3 regions of the Geodermatophilus sp. SYSU D01176 genome follow, and region 3 is predicted to be linked to each of the others. Evidence: riboswitches for the same ligand, from Rfam matches in the RefSeq annotation. Region 3 holds a riboswitch; each other region holds the start of a gene.
What was found. Region 3 has a riboswitch for cyclic di-AMP ahead of ACI78Z_RS05205 (aggregation-promoting factor C-terminal-like domain-containing protein). Riboswitches for the same ligand answer to the same signal wherever they lie in the genome.
Positions count from the first base shown of each region.

Region 1: another riboswitch for cyclic di-AMP. It lies ahead of ACI78Z_RS00480 (hypothetical protein); the one in region 3 lies ahead of ACI78Z_RS05205 (aggregation-promoting factor C-terminal-like domain-containing protein).
Region 2: another riboswitch for cyclic di-AMP. It lies ahead of ACI78Z_RS17815 (aggregation-promoting factor C-terminal-like domain-containing protein); the one in region 3 lies ahead of ACI78Z_RS05205 (aggregation-promoting factor C-terminal-like domain-containing protein).

Region 1 covers NZ_JBJGYN010000001.1:87,532-94,702, reverse strand. The annotation lists gene ACI78Z_RS00495 (acyl-CoA synthetase) at 1-407, shown strand, start outside; gene phaZ (polyhydroxyalkanoate depolymerase) at 508-1,752, shown strand; gene ACI78Z_RS00485 (class I SAM-dependent methyltransferase) at 1,849-2,481, opposite strand; gene ACI78Z_RS00480 (hypothetical protein) at 2,526-3,374, opposite strand; cyclic di-AMP (ydaO/yuaA leader) riboswitch at 3,657-3,809, opposite strand; gene ACI78Z_RS00475 (MFS transporter) at 3,952-5,106, opposite strand; gene fmdA (formamidase) at 5,162-6,409, opposite strand; gene ACI78Z_RS00465 (AmiS/UreI family transporter) at 6,424-7,065, opposite strand; gene ACI78Z_RS00460 (zinc ribbon domain-containing protein) at 7,069-7,171, opposite strand, start outside.
Region 2 covers NZ_JBJGYN010000036.1:41,452-48,622, forward strand. The annotation lists gene ACI78Z_RS17800 (cytochrome P450 family protein) at 1-373, shown strand, start outside; gene ACI78Z_RS17805 (TcmI family type II polyketide cyclase) at 370-1,218, shown strand; gene ACI78Z_RS17810 (VOC family protein) at 1,215-1,646, shown strand; cyclic di-AMP (ydaO/yuaA leader) riboswitch at 2,100-2,258, shown strand; gene ACI78Z_RS17815 (aggregation-promoting factor C-terminal-like domain-containing protein) at 2,514-3,056, shown strand; gene ACI78Z_RS17820 (LLM class flavin-dependent oxidoreductase) at 3,188-4,177, opposite strand; gene ACI78Z_RS17825 (EAL domain-containing protein) at 4,312-5,523, shown strand; gene ACI78Z_RS17830 (dihydrofolate reductase family protein) at 5,513-6,151, opposite strand; gene ACI78Z_RS17835 (PKD domain-containing protein) at 6,450-7,171, shown strand, end outside.
Region 3 covers NZ_JBJGYN010000005.1:105,014-112,184, reverse strand. The annotation lists gene ACI78Z_RS05230 (gluconokinase) at 1-16, shown strand, start outside; gene ACI78Z_RS05225 (GntP family permease) at 46-1,503, shown strand; gene ACI78Z_RS05220 (FMN-binding glutamate synthase family protein) at 1,591-3,165, shown strand; gene ACI78Z_RS05215 (FMN reductase) at 3,211-3,831, opposite strand; gene ACI78Z_RS05210 (LLM class flavin-dependent oxidoreductase) at 3,828-4,931, opposite strand; cyclic di-AMP (ydaO/yuaA leader) riboswitch at 5,163-5,309, shown strand; gene ACI78Z_RS05205 (aggregation-promoting factor C-terminal-like domain-containing protein) at 5,530-6,363, shown strand; gene ACI78Z_RS05200 (FmdB family zinc ribbon protein) at 6,510-6,782, opposite strand; gene ACI78Z_RS05195 (endonuclease domain-containing protein) at 6,888-7,171, opposite strand, start outside.

The DNA of each region.
Region 1 (7,171 bases), on a different contig from region 3:
CCGCCGAGGCCTTCCGCAACGGCTGGTTCCACAGCGGCGACCTCGGCGTGATGGACGAGGACGGCTACATCACCGTGGTCGACCGCAAGAAGGACGTGATCAAGACCGGCGGGGAGAACGTCGCCAGCCGCGAGGTCGAGGAGGTGCTCTACCAGCACCCCGCCGTCGCGGAGACCGCCGTCTTCGGCATCCCGCACCCGACCTGGATCGAGGCCGTCGCCGCGGTCGTCGTCCCCCGGGAGGGACGGGCGGTCGACCCCGACGAGCTCGTCCGCTTCTGCCGGGAGCGGCTGGCCGGCTACAAGACCCCGCGGTACGTGACCGTCGCCGACGCCCTGCCGAAGAACGCCAGCGGCAAGATCCTCAAGCGCGAGCTGCGGACGACCTACGCGGACCTGGCCGGCTGACCGGGCCCGGCGCGTCCCGCCGGGCCCCTCCCGGAGGCGTCCGTTACCGTCGGGTACGTGTGGCGCGGACCACACACCCACGCATCCCGAGGGGCGACCTGTGCTCTACACCGCTTACCAGTGGCAGCAGCGGCTGACCGCTCCGGCCCGCACCACGTCGGCGATCACCGCGCGGGCCCTGGAGGCCCTCCCGGCACCGCTGGCGGCCCTGCCCGGTGCCCGCCGGGTGCGGGCCGCCTGCCGGATCGTCGCCGACGCCCGGCCCACGCACGTCCGCCCCGAGTGGGGCATCGACTCCGTGGACGTCGACGGGCGGGCGGCCGAGGTGGCCGTGGAGCCGGTGCTGTCCACGCCCTTCGCCGACGTGCTGCACTTCGTCAAGCCCGACGTCGCCGGCCAACCGCAGGTGCTGGTGGTGGGCCCGATCTCCGGGCACTTCGCCACGCTGCTCCGGCCCACGGTCCGCACGCTGCTGGCCGACCACGACGTGTACGTCGTCGACTGGCACAACGCCCGGGACGTCCCGGTGGCGGCGGGCCGGTTCGGGCTGGACGAGTACATCGACCACGTCCTGCAGGCGCTGCGGCACCTCGGCCCGGACACCCACGTGCTGGCCGTGTGCCAGCCGTCGCCGCTGGTGCTCGCGGCCGTCGCCGTGCTCGCGGCCGCCGGCGACCCCGCCCAGCCCCGCAGCGTCACGCTGATGGCCGGGCCCGTCGACACCCGGGTCAACCCCAACCGGGTCAACGACAACGCCGGTCGCCACCCGCTCGCGCTGTTCGAGCGGCTGCTGACCACCCCCGTCCCGGCGCAGTACGCCGGGGCCGGCCGGCGGGTCTACCCCGGGGTCGCCCAGCTGACGGCGTTCATGTCGATGAACCCGCGGCGGCACCTGAACGCCCACCTGGCGATGTACCGGGCCATGGTCGCCGGCGACGAGGTGACGGCGGCCGACAAGCGGGCCTTCTACGACGAGTACGGCGCGGTCATGGACGTGCCCGCGGAGTTCTACCTGGAGACGCTGCAGCACGTCTTCATGGAGCACGCCCTGCCCCGCGGGACCTTCACCTGGCGCGGGCAGCGGGTCGACCTGTCCGCCATCGAGCGGACCGCGCTGCTCACCGTCGAGGGTGCCCAGGACGACATGTGCTCCCCCGGCCAGACCGAGGCGGCGCACGCGCTGTGCACCGGGCTCCCGGAGGAGCGCAGGCGCCACCACCTGCAGCAGGGCGTGGGCCACTACGGCGTCTTCGCCGGCTCCCGCTGGGAGGCCGAGATCTACCCGGTGGTCCGGTCCTTCATCGCCGAGCAGGAGGACGCGCACACCCCCGTCCCGGCCGGCTGACCAGCCGCTCCTGAGCCGGGCCGCCACCGGGGAGGTCGGCCCGGCTCAGGGCGTGGCGCCGTCAGCGGCGGTGCAGGCGGCGCGGGGGGCGCCGGCTCACGGGCGGGTCGCGACGAGCGCCGTCCAGCAGCCGGCGAGGCGCGTCTCCTGGCCGACGACGGTCAGCCCCGCCGCCCGGCAGGCGGCGGCGACGCCGTCCGCGGTCGGGCGGTCGCCGTCGGCGGGGTGCCGGGAGACCGCCCGCAGCGGCCGGCTGTCGACGAAACGCGCCGTCATCTCGCACGAGTAGAACCGCCCGCCGGGGCGCAGCACCCGGGCCGCCTCGCCGACGACGTCCCGCCAGGCGTCGGCGTGGTGCAGCACGTGGTAGCCGAAGACCGCGTCGTAGGAGCCGTCCGGCGCGGCCAGCGCCGTCGCGTCGCCGCGTTGCACGTCGACCCGGCCGGCCAGGTCGCGCACCGCCTCCCGGCACGCCGCGACGCTCGCGTCGTGGCGCTCGACGCCGTCGGCGTGCGCGGCTCCGAAGACCCCGAGCGCCAGGCGCAGCCCGGTGCCCCGGCGCCCGGTGCCGAGCTCGAGCACCCGGCCGCCGGGCACCCGGCCACCCAGCCGCAGCAGGACGGGCGCCTCGACGCGGCGCTGCACCAGCGCGCGGACGCGCGAGTCCACCCACAGCCGGTTGGCGTCGACGTAGGTCGGGGGGACGGAGCGGGGGGACCTGGTCGGCATCGTGCGGTCGTGCCCGGGCGGCACCGTGCCGAACCGTGCCGGGGTCAGCCCAGGTAGTTCACGTGCGGGTGGTCCATGTGGTTGGCCGTCGCGCTGCCCCGGTCCGCCATCGCCTTCCAGGCGCCCCCGGGCGAGGACAGCATCCGCTGCTGCCAGATGATGTAGTCCACGCCGAGCTCGTCCCAGTGGGCGATGTGGTACTCGACGATCGCGTCGCCGAGCGCGGAGTCCGACATGACCATGTAGTCCAGTGCCAGGCCCGACGGGTGACCGCCCGGGTCGGCGGCGCTGGGCCGGGTGCCGCCCAGGGTGATCGAGTCGGCGCCCGGCACGTTGCTGACGACGGCGTTGGCCGCGGCCTGCACCACCGCCGCGACGGCGCCCGCGGAGTTCGTGATTCGCGCGACCGTGCCGGCCGCGGCGGCGACCCCGGGGGCGGCCGCCGCAGGAGCGGCCTCCCCGGCCTGCGCGGCCGCGGTCTCCGCGGCGGCGGCCACGGCCTCGGCCTCGGCGGCGGCCCGCGCGGCGGCCTCGGCCTCCGCCTTCGCCTTCGCCTCGGCCTCGGCCTTCTGCCGGTCGAGCACCGCCTGGTCGGCGGCGGCCTGGGCCTGCTGGGCGGCGGCTGCGGCGGCCTCGCGGCTGCTGCGGCTGGCGGCGAGGTCCTGCAGCGGCTGCAGCTCGGCGGTCACGTCGACGGGGCCGGACCGGGCGGTCAGCCCGAGCTCCTGGGCGACGCCGACCGTCCCCGCCGGCGCGGCCTCGGCCTGCGCGGCCGGCTCGGGGCCGACGACGACGGCGGCCAGGACGGCGCCGGTCGTGGCCATCCCCAGGTACAGGGCGGGACGACGGCGGGAGCGGGCGGGACGGCCCGAGGTGGTGGTGCGGCGGTCCATGGGGTTCGCGTTCTCCGGGGGTGCGGGCGCAGCGGCGCTCGAGGGCGCGCGGGTCTGCGGCGGTCTGCGGGCAGCGGGGCTGCGGCCGTGCGGCGGCGAGGCCTGTGCGGGCGCACCGGGGAAGCGGCGAGGGGCCGGTCGAGCGGAGGTGCTCGGAGCTCGGTGGACCCGCGGGCGGCGTCGCTGCGGACGGTCGCGTGCGATCAGGTGCGCGGGCGCTCCGGGATCCGGGGCCGGCGGGGCGGTGCGTCAGGGCGCGGGCACGCCATCCGGCGGCTCTCCACTTCTTCCGTGAGCCGCCTACCGAGTTAGCTGACGGGTTCGGGCGGGAAGCAGCCCTACCTGCCCCCGGACGTGCGTCCAGGAGCGGGATTCACCCCAGTACTGCGATGGGTCCCCGGCTCGCCCCTGAGGGCGACTCGGCGGCGCCCGCTCGGGCACCCCTGTGGGGGCGTGACGACCGACCGGACTCCTCGACGGTAGCTGGCGTTATGCAGCTGTGACAATCCGCGGCCGCGGATTCGTCAGGTGACACGCGTCGCCCACCCCCCGGATCGCAGGCCGGAGGGTGTAGGGGTCACCTGCGACCGACGGCGGTCAGCGCGGCCGCGGCGAGGACGAGCGGGACGGTGAGCCAGAGCAGTCCGGGCTGGGGACCCGCGTCGTCGGTCACCCCGCCGCCGAGGAGGGGTGCCAGCAGACCGGCACACCCCCACGAGGTGAAGACCCGGCCGTAGGCCGCCGGGAAGGCCCGGGGGCCCACCCGGTCGGCCGTCAGGGCCGGGACCAGCGCGGAGACCGCCCCGTAGGCCAGCCCGACGACGAGGAGAGCGGTCAGGACGACGACGGGCGCGACCTCCACGGCGAGCCCGGCGAGGGCGACCGCGGTGGTGGCGAGCGCGGTCGCCAGGGCGGGGACGCGCCCGACCCGGTCCGACCACCAGCCCGCGCCGAGGCGGCCGGCCAGGTTGCCCAGGCCCAGCAGGGAGACCGCCGCGCCCGCGGCCCCGGCACCCAGGCCCGAGGCGGAGGCGAGCGGTGCGGCGACGGCGAACACCACCAGGCCGGGCGCGGCACCCCCGGCGAAGAGGACCCACAGGGCGCCCACCGTCGTCCTCGGCACCGGCTCCCCCGGGGGACCGGGGTGCCGGTCCATCCCCGCTCCGCCCGGGACGAGGGCGGCGGCGAGGGCGAGCAACCCGGCGACGACCACGGCCAGGACGGCGAGGCAGGTCCGCCAGCCGACCGCCGGGAGGACGTGCGGGGACAGCAGGCCGAGCAGCACCGGCCCGGCCGCGTACGCGCCGACCACCAGGCCGCTGGCCGTGCCACGGCGGGCAGCGGGCACGCGGGAGGCGAGGGCGACCGCGACGCCGTAGGCCAGCCCGTTGGCCGCACCGAACAGCAGGCCCACCCCCAGCCACGGGGCGCCGCGCCACGGCACCGCGGCGGTCACCCCCAACCCCGCTCCCGCGGAGAGGGCCGCCGCGGCGAGCAGCCGGCGTGGTCCCACCCGCGCCAGCAGGCGGCCCACGCCGAGCAGGACCAGGGTGAACACGCCGAGGGCGAGCGCGAACACGGCCGGGCCGCTGCCCCGCGGCGCCCCGACGGCGGCCACCACCGGGGACGCCACGAGGCTCCAGGCGAACAGCGTCCCGACCGCGAGGTTGGCCAGCACGCCGGAGGCGACCAGGCGGACCGTCCCCGGCCCGCCTGCGGGGTCCCGGGTCACCGCGACGGGGCGCGGGCGGACCGGCGTCCGCCCGCGCCCGCCGGCGGCTGCCCGGTCAGGAGGTGACGCAGACCTGCCCTCGGTCCCGGCGCTGGGGACCCCGGCCGCCGGGCCGGATGTCCTCGTCGAAGATCTCCGTCGGCAGGAAGACCGAGCAGCAGGCGTTGGGGATGTCCACCACCCCGCCGATCCTGCCCTCGATCGGCGAGGTGCCGAGGATCAGGTAGGCCTGCTCCCCCGTGTAGCCCCACTTCTCCAGGTAGCGGATGGCGTTGAGGCAGGCGTTGCGGTAGGCCAGCGTCGCGTCCATGTAGACGTTGGTGTCGTCGCGGTGGTCGACCGAGACGCCGATGAACGTGAGGAACTCCGAGTAGCGCGGCTCCACCCGGCCCGGCATGAAGATGGGGTTGGTGGTGACGCCGTAGGTCTCCATGCCGCCCTTGATGAGGTCGACGTGGAAGTCGATGAAGCCGCCCATCTCGATGGCGCCGCAGAAGTTGATCTCGCCGTCCCCCTGGCTGAAGTGCAGGTCCCCTCCGGACAGCAGCGCGCCGTCGACGTACACCGGGTAGAAGACCCGGCTGCCGCGGGTGAAGTTCTTGATGTCGTGGTTGCCACCGTTCTCCCGCGCCGGGACGGTGCGGGCGCCGTCCCGGCCGATCGCCGCGAGCAGGTCGCCGCCGGCCGTGCCGCCCAGGACGTTGTCCGGCAGCGGCGGCAGCCCCAGGGGCGGCACCCGGTCGGGCTCGGTCGCGATCAGCGCCCGCTCGCGGGCGTTCCAGCGCGCCAGCAGGTCCGCCGACGGCGCCGTGCCGAACAGCCCGGGGTGCGTGATGCCCGTGTACTCGACGCCGGGGACGTGGCGGGAGGTGCACTTCTGGCCCCGGAAGTCCCAGATGGCCTTGTACGCGTCCGGGTAGTAGTCGGTGAGGAACCCGCCGCCGTTGACCTTCGCGAAGATGCCCGAGTAGCCCCAGCCCTCCCCGCAGTTGGGGCCCTGGACCTGCGGCACCGGACCGAGGTCGAGGATGTCGACGACCAGCAGGTCGCCCGGCTCGGCCCCCTCCACGGCGATGGGCCCGGAGAGCATGTGCGCGTGGGACAGGTCGACGTCCCGGACGTCGTTGGCCGAGTCGTTGTTGCCGATCTGGCCGTCGGTCCACTCCCTGCACTCCACCCGGATGTCCTGCCCCGGCCGGACGGTGACCGCCGGCGGGATGTCCGGGTGCCAGCGGTTGTGGCCGGGGACGGCCTGGTCCCGCATGGACTTGTTCTGGTCGACGCTGAACACGACATCGGGCATGGCGCGGTTTCCTCTCACTGGGCGCCCGGTGCGGCACCGGGCCGGGCGGGGGTGGGACGAGCGGGGGCGGACAGGGTCCGGCCGAGCGGGGCGCTGGCGGCGAGCAGGAGCACCCCGAGGACGGCGACGACGAGGGCCGTGGCGAGCGAGTCGCTCCACCAGCCGGTGATGATCAGGAAGGCCGGGACGGCGGCCGTGAGCAGTCCCTCGCCCAGGGCCAGGACGCCGACCGCGCCGGTGAGGTGGTCCTTGCGCCGGGCCAGCAGCAGGAAGAAGCCGAACCACAGGACCGCCCACAGCAGCCAGATGACGCCGAAGGTCCGGTCACCGACCGCCGTCCAGGAGTGGACGGCGAACCCCACGGCGGCCGCGGCCACGACCAGGGAGAACCAGCCGAGCCCCTCGCCCGGCCAGCCGGTGATGCCGTTGATCCCCACCCACAGGTAGGTGAAGCCGAAGTAGTAGAGCCCGGCGGCGAGCGCGATCTGCGCCGGGTCGCCGTCCGCGGCGATGATGAGGTAGGTCGGCGTGACCACCTGGAGCGCGCCGACGAAGAGGTTCAGCGGTGCTGCGCCGGCCGGGCTCACGTGCCCCAGCAGCATGACGCCGTTGACCACCAGCACGGCACCGACGTAGAGCAGTCCGACGGCGCCCACGGGTCACCAGCGCGGCAGCGAGGGGTGCGGGCCCGCGGGGCGGTGCGCCGCGTTCACGGGGGTGGCGCCGGTCGTGGGACTCCACCGGCGGCTCCGCGGCCGGGGC
Region 2 (7,171 bases), on a different contig from region 3:
GAGCTTCCGGTTCGCGACCGAGGACCTCGAGATCGGCGGTGTGCCCGTCCCGGCGGGCTCGATCGTCACGATCGTGCTCAGCTCCGCCAACCACGACCCGGCGCTGACCCAGGACCCCGACGCGCTCGACCTCACCCGCGGCGACACCCCGCACATGTCCTTCGGGCACGGCATCCACTACTGCCTGGGCACCGCCCTGGCCCGCCTGGAGGCGACGACGGCGCTGCGCCGGATCCTCGTCCGCCTGCCCGACCTGCGCCTCGACGTCCCCGTCGAGGACCTGCAGTGGCTCCCGGCCGCCTCGGCCTTCCGAGGGCTGCTCGAGCTCCCGCTCCGCTTCACCCCCACTCCCACCGAAGGAGGCCCCCGATGACGCAGACGACACCCTCGGCCAACCCCGAGGCCGCTCCCTCGGCCGACCCCGCGGCCGACGCCTCGACGACCCCCACGGAACCGCCCTGGGCGAACGACACCGTCGAGTTCGCGAACACCTCCTCGGCGCCCGCGACCTGGTACTCGGGCACCTGGCGCCCGTTCCGCAACGTCATCGTCTGCCGGATGGCCCCCGGCAGCGAGGACAAGGTCGGGCCGGTGTTCGCCTACTACGACCGGACCACCCGGCCGCAGGACCTCGGCGTCGTCGGCCGGGTCCTGCTCTCCTACGAGGGCCTGTACCTGCACGTCATCGAGCGCAAGGAGGACCCGGAGGTCTCCGGCCAGCGCCGTGGCCTGCCGGCGTTCCAGGCGATCGCCGAGGCCATCGCCCCCTACGTGACGCCCTACCCGAGCTACTGGCAGAACCCGTCGCACTCGGTGGCGAAGCACTTCTACACGTGGGTGCCCGAGGGCGAGGTCTCCCCCGACCGGGAGATGACCGTCATCGTCCAGCGGATGAAGCCGGGCAGCGAGGAGGACATCGCCCGGGTGTTCGCCGAGTCCGACGCGGGTGGGCTGCCGACGGAGACCGGCGTCACCGGCCGCTGGCTGTACTCGATGGAGGACGTGTTCGTGCACCTCCTCGAGCAGGACCGGGTCAAGGCCGCGGCCGTGCGGGAGAACCACGAGTCGATGCGGCCGGCCTTCGCGAAGGTCATGGCGGACCTCGCCCCCTACGTCAGCCCGTACCGCCCGGAGACCTGGCAGAGCCCGCGCGACTCGGTGGCCCGGGTGTTCCACCGCTGGGTGGCTCCGGACTGGCAGCCCGAGGCCGGGCAGTGAGCCTGCGGGGGTTCTCGGCGCTCGTCTTCCTGGTGGACGACGTGGCCGCGGCCACGGACTGGTACACCGAGCTGCTGGGCCAGGCGCCCGTCTTCACCCGGCCCGGGCCGGACGGGCGCGTCGTCTACGCCAAGTTCGTCATCGGCGACCACCAGGGCGAGCTGGCCCTCGCAGACAGCAGCCGGGCCCCCGCGGGCAGGGCCGCCGGCCCGGCCGGCGCGATCGTGCACTGGCGCGTCGACGACCTGGCGGCCACCCTCACGCGCCTGAAGGCAATGGGGGCGACGGAGTACACGCCGCCCACGCCCCACGGGCCGTTCGTCACCGCGGTCGTCGTCGACCCCTTCGGCAACCTGCTCGGCCTGCAGGGGGTCGCGGCCACGCCGCACTACACCGGTGACTACATAGCCGTCACCACGGCGAACTGACGGCTGACGGTGGCCGGCCCGGGTGCGTCCCGGGCCGGCCACCGTCCTGCCCGGACCGTTTCCTCCGTTCCTCCAGCCTGCGATCGCCGCCGCCGGGACGACGACCGGGATGGACGGGTGCGCAGCGCGAAGACACACCTCGCCGGGGAACGCAGCGACGGACCGGACGTGCGACGCGCTCGCTCACCCGGCTGAGCCCGGCGAGCGCGGTGAGGCTGGACCGGGTCGCCAGGTCCGAGCTCCTCCTCCACGCCCCGCAGCAACCGCGACAGCGAGCCCCTGGCCGGCACCGGTGGTCGCACAGGGTGAGCTGACGAGCGCGCGTCCTGGCGTGTCGGCGGCCTGTCACAGGGGTGCCGGCGCCGAACCGGGCCCTGCGATTGTCACGGAACGGTCACGGCCCTACGTTTCCCTGCGTCCGGCCGGTCGGCACCTCCCCACCCGGGGAACCCGCGCCGGATGCCGCCGAGTCGCGCACCCTGTGGGGGCGCGAGCCGGGGACCCACCTGTACCACCGGGGTGAGTCCCGCTCCCGGACGCCGTCCGGGGGCGGGTAGGGCCCTCCCAGCCCGAACCCGTCAGCTCACCCGGTAGGCGGCCAGGGGAGAACGGAGTTCCATCGCGCCGGGGCCTCTCGAGCCCCGCGCCCGCAGGCCTGGAGCTGTCGCGCTCCCGCCTGCCTTCCTGTCAGGACCAGCCACCGCACGGCACCCCTGCAGCCGGACCGAGCCCGTCGTCCGGCCGGTGCCGCGCGCCCGGCTGCCGACCCTGCACGTCCAGGCCTCGTGCCGCAGCTCGTCCCGCACCGGCGCCGCCGGCCATCGGCGCGCGCCCTCCCGCAGCTCGCACCCCGGAGGAACTGTCCTCATGCACGCACGCACCCGCCGCACCCTGCACCTGCTGACCGCCACGGGCGCCATGACGCTCACGCTCACCTTCGCCGGGCAGTCGCTCGCCCAGGCCGACGAGCCGGGACGGGACGGCGACCGGTCGTCGTCCTGGGACGGCTCCCGGTGGGACGGCGACCGCAGGCGGGACGACGCCGCGGCACCCGCTCCCGCACCCGCTCCCGCACCGGCCCCCGCGCCCGCACCGGCACCGGCACCGGCGCCCACCGGCACCGGGGAGCAGGCCTACAAGGACTACGCGGCGGGCCGGGTCGGGGACGGCCAGTTCGACTGCCTCGACGCGCTGTGGGAGGCGGAGAGCGGGTGGAACCCGGCCGCGCAGAACCCGACGAGCACGGCGTACGGCATCGCCCAGTTCCTGAACGGGACCTGGGCGGGCACCGGCATCGCGAAGACGTCGGACCCGTTCCGGCAGATCGACGCGGGCCTGGTCTACATCGAGCAGCGCTACGGCAGCCCCTGCGCCGCCTGGAGCTTCCACCAGGCCAACAACTGGTACTGATCCTCGGGCTCTGCGGGCGTTCCTCGTGCTCTGCGGCCGCAACAACGCCGGCACAGCGCGAGGAACGCCCGCAACGGCCCCGTCCCGGGGCCCGCCCTGAGCTTGCGAAGGGTGGGGAGCGGGGCCCTCTCTCAGGCGGCGACGGACTCCATCGCCTCCGCGGTGAGCTCGACCGACCGCAGCCGACCTTCCACGCCCGGGAACTGGTGGGCGACGATCAGCTCGTCGGCGTCGGCCGCGCGCGCGAAGCCGGTCAGGTACTCGCGCACCTCGGCCGGGGTGCCGACGGCGGTGTGGGTCAGCATCGTGTCGACGTGCAGGCCGGCGCCGCCGTCGAGCAGCAGCTGCGCCTCGTCGTCCGACAGCTTCCGGCCGCGGCCGAACAGGCCGACGGCCAGCCGCCGGCGGGCCGCGGCGAACGCCTCCTCCGCGGCGGCGCGGCTGTCGGCGGCCACGGCGTTGACCCCGGCGATCACGTAGGGCCGCTCCAGCTGCGCCGACGGCTGGAACTCCCTCCGGTAGGCCTCCACCGCGGGCTCGAGCATCGCCGGCGCGAAGTGCGAGGCGAAGGCGTACGGCAGGCCCAGCGCGGCGGCGAGCGTCGCGCCGAACATCGACGAACCCAGGATGTAGAGGGGGACGTCCGAGCCCTTCCCGGGGACGGCGTCGACGCCGGGCACGCGGGTCTCGCCGGTCAGGTAGCCCTGCAGCTCGAGCACGTCCTGCGGGAAGCGGTCGGCCGAGCGCGGGTCGCGGCGCAGCGCGTACATCGTGTTCTGGTCCGAGCCCGGCGCGCGGCCCAGCCCCAGGTCGATCCGGCCCGGGTACACCGCGTCCAGGGTGCCGAACTGCTCGGCGATGGTCAGCGGCGAGTGGTTGGGCAGCATGACGCCGCCGGCGCCCAGCCGGATGGACGACGTGTGCGCGCCGACGTGCGCGATGAGCACGCTGGTCGCCGAGGAGGCGATCGTCGGCATGTTGTGGTGCTCGGCGTACCAGACCCGGCGGTACCCGGACTGCTCCGCCCGCTGGGCCAGCGCGACGCTCGCCGCGATGCTCTCGCCCGGCGTCTGGCCCGTCGAGATCGGCGCCAGGTCGAGGACGGACAACGGGATGCTCATGTGCTCTCGGACCTCTCAGCTGGTGTTGTCCTGCGCAACCACCGTCGTCCCGCCGTCCTTCCCCCAACGGGTGAGGGCGCTCCAGCTCACGTCCTGGACGGCCGATGACCGTGCAGGACGAGAGGAGGCAGCCCATGCGCAGGAAGCGTTCGGCCGCCGACCAGCAGATCGCCGACCTGCTGGTGACCGCCAAGGAGTCGCTGGACCTCAGCGTCGCCTTCCTCAGTCGTCTCGACGGCACGACGCAGCACCTGGAGGTCGTGGAGACCTCGGTGCCGGTGCTGGTGCAGGAGGGCGCCAAGGTGCGCCAGGACGCCTCGTTCTGCCAGGCGATCCTCGACGGGAAGCTGCCCGCCGTCATCCCCGACGTGAAGCGGTTCCCGCTGGCGATGTCCCTGCCCTCGGCGCGCATCCCGCGCATCCGCAGCTACGTCTCCACGCCGGTGCACCTGTCCGACGGCACCCTCTACGGCACGTTCTGCGCCTTCGGCTTCCGGTCGGACAAGGAGCTCGGCAAGCGCGACGAGGCGCTGATGAAGGTGCTCGCCTCCGCGGCCGCCGTCATCGTCGAGCCCGAGGTCCGCGAACGCGGGCGGCGCACCGAGATCGAGGGCCGGCTCCAGCCGGTCGTCGCCGGCGGCGGGCCCGTCGTCCTGCTGCAGCCGATCGTCGACCTCGCCACGGGCACCCGCGTCGGCGCCGAGGCGCTGTCCCGCTTCCCGGCCGACTGGAACCGCACCCCCGACGTCGTCTTCGCCGAGGCGCACAGCGTCGGCCTGGGCGACGTCCTCGAGCTGCAGGCCCTGGCCCGGGCCGCCGAGCACCTCGACCGGGTCTGCGGGTACGTGGCGATGAACGTCTCCCCCGCCGCTGTGCTCGCCCCGGAGTGCGCCGAGCTGCTGGGCCGGATACCGCTGGACCGCGTCGTCCTGGAGCTGACCGAACACGACGCGGTGGAGGACTACGACCGGCTGTCCGCCGTCCTGGCGCCGTTCCGCGCCGCCGGGCTGCGGCTGGCGATCGACGACGTCGGCGCCGGCTTCTCCTCGCTGCGGCACATCGTGGTCACCGCCCCCGACGTCATCAAGCTCGACCGCAGCATCGCCAGCGGCGTGGCCACCGACCGCGTGCTGTCCACGCTGGTCGGCTCGCTGGTCACCTTCGCGCACGGCTCCGGCGCCCGCGTGGTCGCCGAGGGCGTGGAGACGGCGGACGACGCGGCCGCGCTGCGGGCGCTGGGCGTCGACTCCGGCCAGGGCTGGCACTTCGGCCGGCCGGGCCCGCCCGAGGCGCTCGCCGTCCCGCTGCCCCGGACACCGGCCGAGGGGCTCGCGCTCAGCCGCTGACGGCGTCCTCGTACTCGGGTCCCATCGCGCCGGTCTCGACCTCGCCGCCCCGGCGGTAGGTGCACAGCAGCACGCCCGTGGGCGTCGTCGAGGACGCGGTCAGCCGCCACGACCGAGGGATCGCGCCGTCCCCGAACAGCCGCTTGCCCTGCCCGAGGACCACCGGCGCCACGACCAGCCGCAGCTCGTCGACCAGGTCGGCGCGCAGCAGCGTCTGCACCAGGCCGGGGGAGCCGTGCACCTGCAGCTCACCGCCGTCCGCGGCCCGCAGCGCGCGCACCGCCTCCACCACGTCGCCCTCGACCAGCCGCGCGCCGGACCACTCCAGCGAGGTCAGCGTGCGGGAGGCGACGTGCTTGGTCCGGGTGTTCAGCGCCTCCGACACCGGGTCGCCCTCGGTCGGCATCTGCGGCCAGGCCGCGGCGAAGATCTCGTAGGTCCCGCGGCCGAGCAGGAAGTCCTCGACGCCGGCGAACCAGGCGTCGATCTGCGCGCCGAGGGTCTCCTCGAAGAAGGGCACCAGCCAGCCGCCGTGCGGGAAGCCGCCGGTGGTGTCCTCGTCGGGGCCGCCGGGGGCCTGCACGACGCCGTCCAGGGTCGTGAACTCGGTGACGACGAGTGGTCGCACGGTGGTCCTCCTCGGGTGCCGGGCCGCGGGGACGGCGGCCGCTGCTCCTGGGACGGCGCTCGGGGCCGGTCCTCATCGGTCGGGCGGGCAATCCCCGGACCTGGGGGTGCGACCACTGCGGAGCGCGCCCGACGACGTGACTGCGAGTGACGGCGCGACGGATGTCCCCCAGGGCTGGGGTGCGCCGGACGGCGGGAACGGGGGGTGTCGACCCCCTGTACCGGCGGTCAGTGTCGGCACCGCTCGACGGGGGCCGGGCCGACCCACCCCCGCACGTCCACTGACATCGGGGGTTGTCATGAAGCGCACCACCAGCCTGCTCACCACAGGAGCCCTGGGCCTCGGCTCGATCGCCCTGATCAGCACGGTCGCACCGGGGATCGCCTCGGCGAGCGGCTGCGGCGTCACCCCGCTCGACCTGGCCGGACTCGAGGCGGCCTTCGACGGTGAGCTCACCGGTGTGGGCGACGGCGCCACCGCGGAGATGCTGGCCGGGGGCCTGCACCTCACGATGCCCTCGACCGAGGACGACCCGGACGGCGCCGCGTACGCCTCCTGGTTCATGGACGGGCTCGAGATCCCGCTGGCCGACGCCACCGCGCAGTCCAACGTCGACCTGGACGCCACGCTCGCCGAGGGCCAGCCGGTCGGCAACCACCCGACCTACGAGCTGTACGTCGACCTCGACGGGCCGGCGAACGAGGACCCCGCCCAGGCCATCCTCGTGTACTGGGAGCCGGAGGCGGGTGCGCCGGCCGACCTGTGGTGGAGCGCGCTCGGCCCGCTGAGCGCGCTCGAGTCCGAGAGCAACGACGAGGCCAGCCTCGTCGAGATCAGCGCCGCCTACCCCGACGCCACGGTGACCAGCCTGGGCTTCCAGTTGCTGTACCAGCCCGGCGCCGACGTGGTCGTCCACGGCATGACGTTCGGCTGCAACGAGTTCCGGTTCAGCTCCGGCCCCGGCACCGGCGGCGACGCCGGTGGCGACACCGGCGGGGACACCGGCGGGGACACGGGCGG
Region 3 (7,171 bases):
GCCCCACCCCGGCTGACCCGCCGTCCGATCCCCGAGGAGGAACTCGTGCCCGAGGTCGAACCGGTGCTCGGCGCCGGCCCGCTGCTGCTCATCGCGGCGGCCGCGGTCGGCGTCCTGCTGTTCCTGATCATGAAGCTGAAGCTGCACGCGTTCCTCGCGCTGGTGCTGGTCAGCCTGCTCACCGCGCTGGCCACCCGGATCCCGCTCGAGGACGTCGTCACCACGCTGACCGGCGGGTTCGGCACGACCCTCGCCAGCGTGGCGCTGCTGGTCGGGCTGGGCGCGATGCTCGGCCGGCTGCTGGAGCACAGCGGTGGCGCGCAGGTGCTGGCCGACAGCCTGATCGGCCGGTTCGGCGAGAAGCGGGCGCCGCTGGCGCTGGGCGTGGCGGCGCTGCTGTTCGGCTTCCCGATCTTCTTCGACGCCGGGCTGGTCGTGTTCCTGCCGATCGTCTTCACGGTGGCCCTCCGGCTGGGCGGGTCGCTGCTGACCTACGGGCTGCCGGTCGCCGGCGCCTTCGCCGTCATGCACGCCTTCGTGCCGCCGCACCCCGGGCCGGTCGCCGCCGCCGAGCTGATCGGCGCGGACATCGGGCTGGTCCTCGTCTTCGGCCTGCTCGTCGGCCTGCCCACCTGGTACCTCGGCGGCTACCTGTTCGGGCTGTGGGCCGGGCGCCGCTACGACGTCGCGGTGCCGGACATCCTCGCCGACGAGAAGCCGCTCGACGACACCCCCGACCCGTCGGTCGAGGGCACCTCGCCGGCGATCGCGTCGTCGGGTGGCCGGCGCACGGGGACCGCGACCCGGCCGGCGCCGCCCCGGTTCGGCATCGTCGTCGGCATCCTGCTGCTGCCGCTGGTGCTGATCTTCCTCAACACCGGGCTCTCGACGCTGTCCACCGCGGGGGCGCTCGACGAGACCTCGCTCCTCGTCCGCGCCGGCCAGCTGCTGGGTGCCACCCCGGTGGCCCTGCTCACCACGGTGCTCGTCGCGAGCATCGTGCTCGGCGTGCGGCGCGGGGAGAGCGGCGCGCAGGTCGAGTCGATCGTCAACAGCGCCCTCGGGCCAGTCTGCGCGATCATCCTGATCACCGGCGCCGGCGGCATGTTCGGCGGCGTGCTGCGGGCCAGCGGCATCGGGACGGCGCTGGCCGACGTCCTCGGGGACATCGGCCTGCCGGTCATCGTCGCCGCGTTCGTCATCTCGGTGCTGCTGCGGGTGGCGCAGGGCTCCGCGACGGTCGCGCTGACCACCGCGGCCGGGCTGATGGCCCCGGTCGTCGAGGCCACCGAGGGGTTGTCGTCGGTCGACCTGGCGCTCATCGTGCTCGCCATCGCCGGCGGCGCGACGGTGCTGTCGCACGTCAACGACTCGGGGTTCTGGCTGGTCAGCCGCTTCTTCCGCATGGACGAGAAGACGACGCTGCAGACCTGGACGGTCATGGAGACGCTGCTGGGCACCATCGGCTTCCTCATTGCGCTGGTGCTCAGCCTCTTCCTCTGACGCCCCCTCCGGCGATTTCCGCGGAAACCGCCGGGCCCGGTCGCGACGGACCCACCGCGACCGGGCCCGTGGTGACATCGTGGCGCGATGGGACGCACCCTCCGGCTCGCCGGTGCCGGCCTCGCCGGTCTCGCCGCGGTCGCCGCCCGTGACCTGCTGCAGCGCGAGCACACCCTGTTGCGCAACTTCCCGGTGATCGGCCACGCCCGGTACCTGCTCGAGTCGATCGGCCCGGAGCTGCGCCAGTACCTCGTGGCGGGCAACAACGAGGAGCGCCCGTTCACCCGCGACCAGCGGCGCTGGGTGTACGCGTCGGCGAAGCACGAGAACAACTACTTCGGCTTCGGCACCGACAACGACCTGGAGTTCACCGCCGGCTACCCGGTCATCAACCACCGCACGTTCGGCCGCGCCGTGCCGCCCACCTCCGTGCACGCGGGCCACGACGTCCAACTGCCGAGCGCCAAGGTGCTCGGCGGTCCGCGCGGCCGGGCGAAGGCGTTCCGGCCGGCCTCGGTCGTGAACGTCTCGGCGATGAGCTTCGGGTCGCTGTCCGGCGCGGCGATCGAGGCGCTCAACCGCGGGGCGGCGCTCGCCGGGTGCATGCAGAACACCGGCGAGGGCGGGCTCTCGGTGCACCACCGGCACGGCGGGGAACTGGTGTTCCAGATCGGCACCGCCTACTTCGGCTGCCGGGACGAGCAGGGCCGCTTCGACCTCCAGCGGCTCAAGGACCTGGTGGCCGGGGCGCCCGTGCGCGCCCTGGAGGTCAAGCTCAGCCAGGGCGCCAAGCCCAGCCTGGGCGGCGTCCTGCCGGGCGCGAAGGTGTCGGCCGAGATCGCGGCCGCCCGCGGCGTGCCGGAGGGCGTGGACTGCATCAGCCCGTCGCGGCACGCGGAGTTCTCCGACACCGACAGCCTGCTCGACTGGGTGGAGCTGCTCGCCGCCGAGACCGGGCTGCCGGTCGGCATCAAGTCCGCCGTCGGCGACATGACCTTCTGGCACGAGCTCACCGACCTGATGGCGACCACCGGCCGCGGCGTGGACTTCGTGACGGTCGACGGCGGCGAGGGCGGCACCGGCGCGGCACCGCTGATCTTCACCGACTCGGTGTCCCTGCCGTTCCAGCTCGGCTTCGCCCGGGTCCACGCGGTGTTCGCCCGCGCGGGGCTGCACGAGCAGGTCACCTTCGTCGGTGCCGGGAAGCTCGGCCTGCCCGACAACGCGATCGTGGCCTTCGCGCTCGGCTGCGACATGGTGAACATCGGCCGCGAGGCGATGCTGGCGATCGGCTGCATCCAGGCCCAGAAGTGCCACACCGACACCTGCCCCACCGGCGTCGCCACGCAGAACCCCTGGCTGGCGCACGGTCTGGACCCGCAGCTGAAGTCGGTGCGGGCGGCGAACTACATCGGGACGCTGCGCCGCGACCTGGTCAAGGTCGCCGAGGCCTGCGGCGTCGAGCACCCGGGCCTGATCGACTCCTCCTCGGTCGAGGTGCTCACCGGGCGCACGGCGTCGACACCGCTGGGGGAGGTCTACGGCTACCAGCCGGGGTGGGGGCTGCCCTCACCCGACGACCGGGCGGAGATCGTCCGGATCATGACGGCCGAGGCCCCGCAGGGCGGGTCCGCCGTCCCCTCGGAGGACGCCGTCCGGTGACGCCCTGGCGGCGGTTCCCGCGGAAACCGCCGCCAGGGGACCGGCTCACGCGCCGCGGAGCAGCTCCTCGAAGGAGGGCACGTCGGCGAACGGGTCCAGCGGACGCTTCGCGGACGGTCGGCCGGCGACCAGGTCGGCCAGCTCACCGGCCGCGCGGTCGATCCGGCGGGCCAGCTCGGCGTCCACCCCACCGGCACCGGCCCAGTCCTCCGACGCGGCGAAGACGCCGGTCGGCGCCGGGACGGCGCGCAGGTAGGCGAACAGCGGCCGCATGGCGTGCTCGATCACCAGCGAGTGCCGGGCGGTGCCGGCGGTGGCGCCGAGCAGCACCGGCGTCCCGGTGAGCGAGTCCCTGTCCAGGACGTCGAAGAACGTCTTGAACAGCCCGCTGTAGGACGCCGAGAACACCGGCGTCACCGCGATCAGCCCGTCGGCGCCTGTGACGGTGTCGATCGCGGCGCGCAGCGACTCGTCGGCGAACCCGGTGACCAGGTGGTCGGCCAGGTCGCGGGCGTGCGTGCGCAGCTCGACGACCTCCACGGTCGCGTCGTCCCCCCGCTCGCGCAGGGCGGCGACGGTCGCGGTGGTGAGCCGGTCGGCCAGCAGCCGGGTCGACGACGGCGTCGACAGCCCCCCGCTGACGACGGCGAGGGTGCGGGTGGTCATGCCGAGACCTCCTCCGGGGTGGTGACGGCGGCACGGGCGGCCACGCGCGAGGCGTGGGTCGGGGCGTCGGGCACGTGCGCGGGCTTGAGCGCGGCGAACTCGCGGCGCAGCACCGGCACGACCTCCTCGCCGAGCATGTCCAGCTGCTCGAGCACGGTCTTCAGCGGCAGGCCGGCGTGGTCGATGAGGAACAGCTGCCGCTGGTAGTCGCCGACGTACTCGCGGAAGCCGAGCGTGCGCTCGATGACCTGCTGCGGGGAGCCTACGGTCAGCGGCGTCTCGCGGGAGAAGTCCTCCAGCGAGGGGCCGTGGCCGTAGACCGGCGCGTTGTCGAAGTACGGCCGGAACTCGTCCACCGCGTCCTGCGAGTTCTTCCGCATGAACACCTGCCCACCCAGCCCGACGATCGCCTGGTCGGCGGCCCCGTGGCCGTGGTGCTCGAAGCGGCGGCGGTAGAACTGCACCATCCGGGCCGTGTGCTCCTTCGGCCAGAAGATGTGGTTGTGGAAGAAGCCGTCGCCGTAGTAGGCGGCCTGCTCGGCGATCTGCGGGGAGCGGATCGAGCCGTGCCACACGAACGGCGGGACGCCGTCCAGCGGCCGCGGGGTCGAGGTGAAGCCCTGCAGCGGCGTGCGGAACTGCCCGGACCAGTCGACGACCTCCTCGTCCCACAGCCGGCGCAGCAGCGCGTAGTTCTCCACCGCCAGCGGGATGCCGTTGCGGATGTCCTGCCCGAACCACGGGTACACCGGGCCGGTGTTGCCGCGGCCCATCATCAGGTCGACCCGGCCGCCGGCCAGGTGCTGCAGCATCGCGTAGTCCTCGGCGATCTTCACCGGGTCGTTGGTGGTGATCAGCGTGGTCGCCGTCGACAGCTGCAGCCGCGTGGCCTGCGCGGCGATGTAGGCCAGCGTGGTCGTCGGCGAGGAGGAGAAGAACGGCGGGTTGTGGTGCTCGCCCAGGGCGAAGACGTCGAGCCCGACCTCCTCGGCCTTCTTCGCGATGGTGACGATCGCCTGGACCCGCTCCGCCTCGCTGGGCGTGCGGCCGTCGGTGGGATCGGTCGTGATGTCGCTGACCGAGAAGACGCCGAACTGCATGTCGGTCTCCGTGTGATTGAGAGTGCAACTACCGGCCGGTGCAACGTATCCGGCCGGCCGGTATTCCCCACGTCCGGCTCACCCGAGAGGGGCGGCGGGTGCCGGAGTGCGACGTCACTCACGTTTCGGATGTGGTTCGCGGCATTGTCACGGGACGGTAACGACGCCTACGGTGGCTGACGTCCGGTCGGTCGTCTCGTCCCCGTTCGGGGAGCCTGACCGGGCGCCGCCGAGTCGTGTCCGCCGCCAGCGGGCGCGAGCCGGGGACCCACCGCAGTACTGGGGTGAATCCCGCCCGCGAGTCCTTCTCGCGGGCCGGTAGGGCTGCTTCCCGCCCGAACCCGTCAGCTAACTCGGTAGGCGGCTCACGGAAGAACGGAGCACTCCGCATGCCCCGCCCCCGGGCCCTCGCGGCTCGCCGGTCCGCCCGGCCACGCGCGCCTCGCGCCTCCTCCCCGGCCAGCTGACCCGGCACCCGACCGCGCCCGCCGGCTCTTCCTGATCCGCCGGCACCCCCCGTAGACCGCGCCGCACCGGGCTGCCCTCCGCCAGGGGGGTCCATCCCGCGCGCCCTCTCGCCACGGAGCACCCCCACCTGATGGACACCCAGCAGTTCCCGGCCGTCCCGGCCACCACCGATCCCGCCACCAACCGCCCCGCCCGCCGCCTGGGGCTGCCCGCCCGCGGCCGGCGTCCGGCGATCCTGCTGGCCACCGCCGCGGCCGGCGCGATCGTCGTCAGCACCGTCGTCGGCAACCAGCCCGCCGCCGAGGCCGAGACCGAGACGGTCCCCGCCTCCGTGAGCGTCGCCGAGCAGCTGGGCATCACCGCCGAGGCGCCGCTCGCCGCCCCGGGCGCCCCCGAGCTGGCCCCGCTGCAGGACCTCGCCGCCTCCCGCAGCCAGCGCGAGGCCGCCGAGGCCCAGGCCGCGCAGGTCCAGGCCGCCGCCGAGCAGGCCGAGCTGGACCGCCAGGCCGCCGAGCAGGCCGCCGCCGAGCAGGCCGCCCGCGAGGCCGCGGAGCGCGCGGCCGCCGAGCAGGCCGCCGCCGAGGCCGCCGCCCGCGCGGCCGCCGAGCAGGCCGCCGCCTCCTCCGCCGCTGCCCCGGCCCCCGCGGCCAGCAGCGGCTCGTCGTCCCCGGCGCCGCGCGGTTCCTTCAAGGACTACGCGATGAGCAAGGTCGGCAGCGCCGAGCAGTTCAGCTGCCTGGAGAAGCTGTGGGGCAAGGAGAGCGGCTGGAACCCCAACGCGCAGAACCCCACCAGCACCGCCTACGGCATCCCGCAGTTCCTGAACTCGACCTGGGCCAGCACCGGCATCGCCAAGACGTCGGACGGCTACCGGCAGATCGACGCCGGCCTGATCTACATCGAGAACCGCTACGGCACCCCCTGCGACGCCTGGGCGCACTCGCAGGCCAAGGGCTGGTACTAGAAGGACCACCCTTCCCCCGCGCCTCGCACGCTCGGCGCGGGCCCCTGAAGGAGGCCGTTCCAGCACCTCACCACACTGGCGGCGGGACCGTGCAGGAGGGCCGCCGAGGGCCGTCCCCGCACCGCGGGGGCGGCCCTCGGCCGTCCTCAGTGGTGGTGGCCGCCCCGCCGCGAGAGCCGGCGCCCGGACGGCGGGCCGGTGACCACCGGTTCGCCGCTGCGCGCCCGCTCGACGCGCGCGCGGTCGGCCTTCCCGGCGTCGCGCAGGGGCCCGCTCCACGGCCGGCCGCCCGAGACGGTGTAGACCCGCTGGGCCGGCCGGTCGCAGGAGGGGCAGACGGCGGCGTCGGCGACGTCAGCCATGTCGCGGCGCAGGTCGAACGGGCCGCACTGCGGACAGCGGAACTCGTAGAGGGGCACGGGCGTCTCCTGCCGGTGGCGGGGGGGGGGGGGGGGGGGGGGGGGGCCCCCCCCCCCCCCGGGGCGCCCCCCCCCCCCCCCCCCCCCCCCCCCCCCCCCCCCACCTCAGACGGTGGCGAGCGCGGCGCGGATCCGGGCGATGAGGGTCGCGAGGTCCCGCATGTCCGCGGCGGCCACGCGGATGACCCGCCAGCCGGCCGCACGGAGTCGCGCCAGGCGCTCCGCGTCCTCGTCGACCTGCGTCCCGAGGAAGTGGTGGGCCCCCTCGTACTCGACGGCGAGGCGGGCCTCCGGAAACGCCAGGTCGACACGAGCCATGAACTGCCCGCCGTCGAAGACCTCGTATTGGGGCACCGGCTCCAGGCCGTCGAGGACGAGGCAGACCCGCA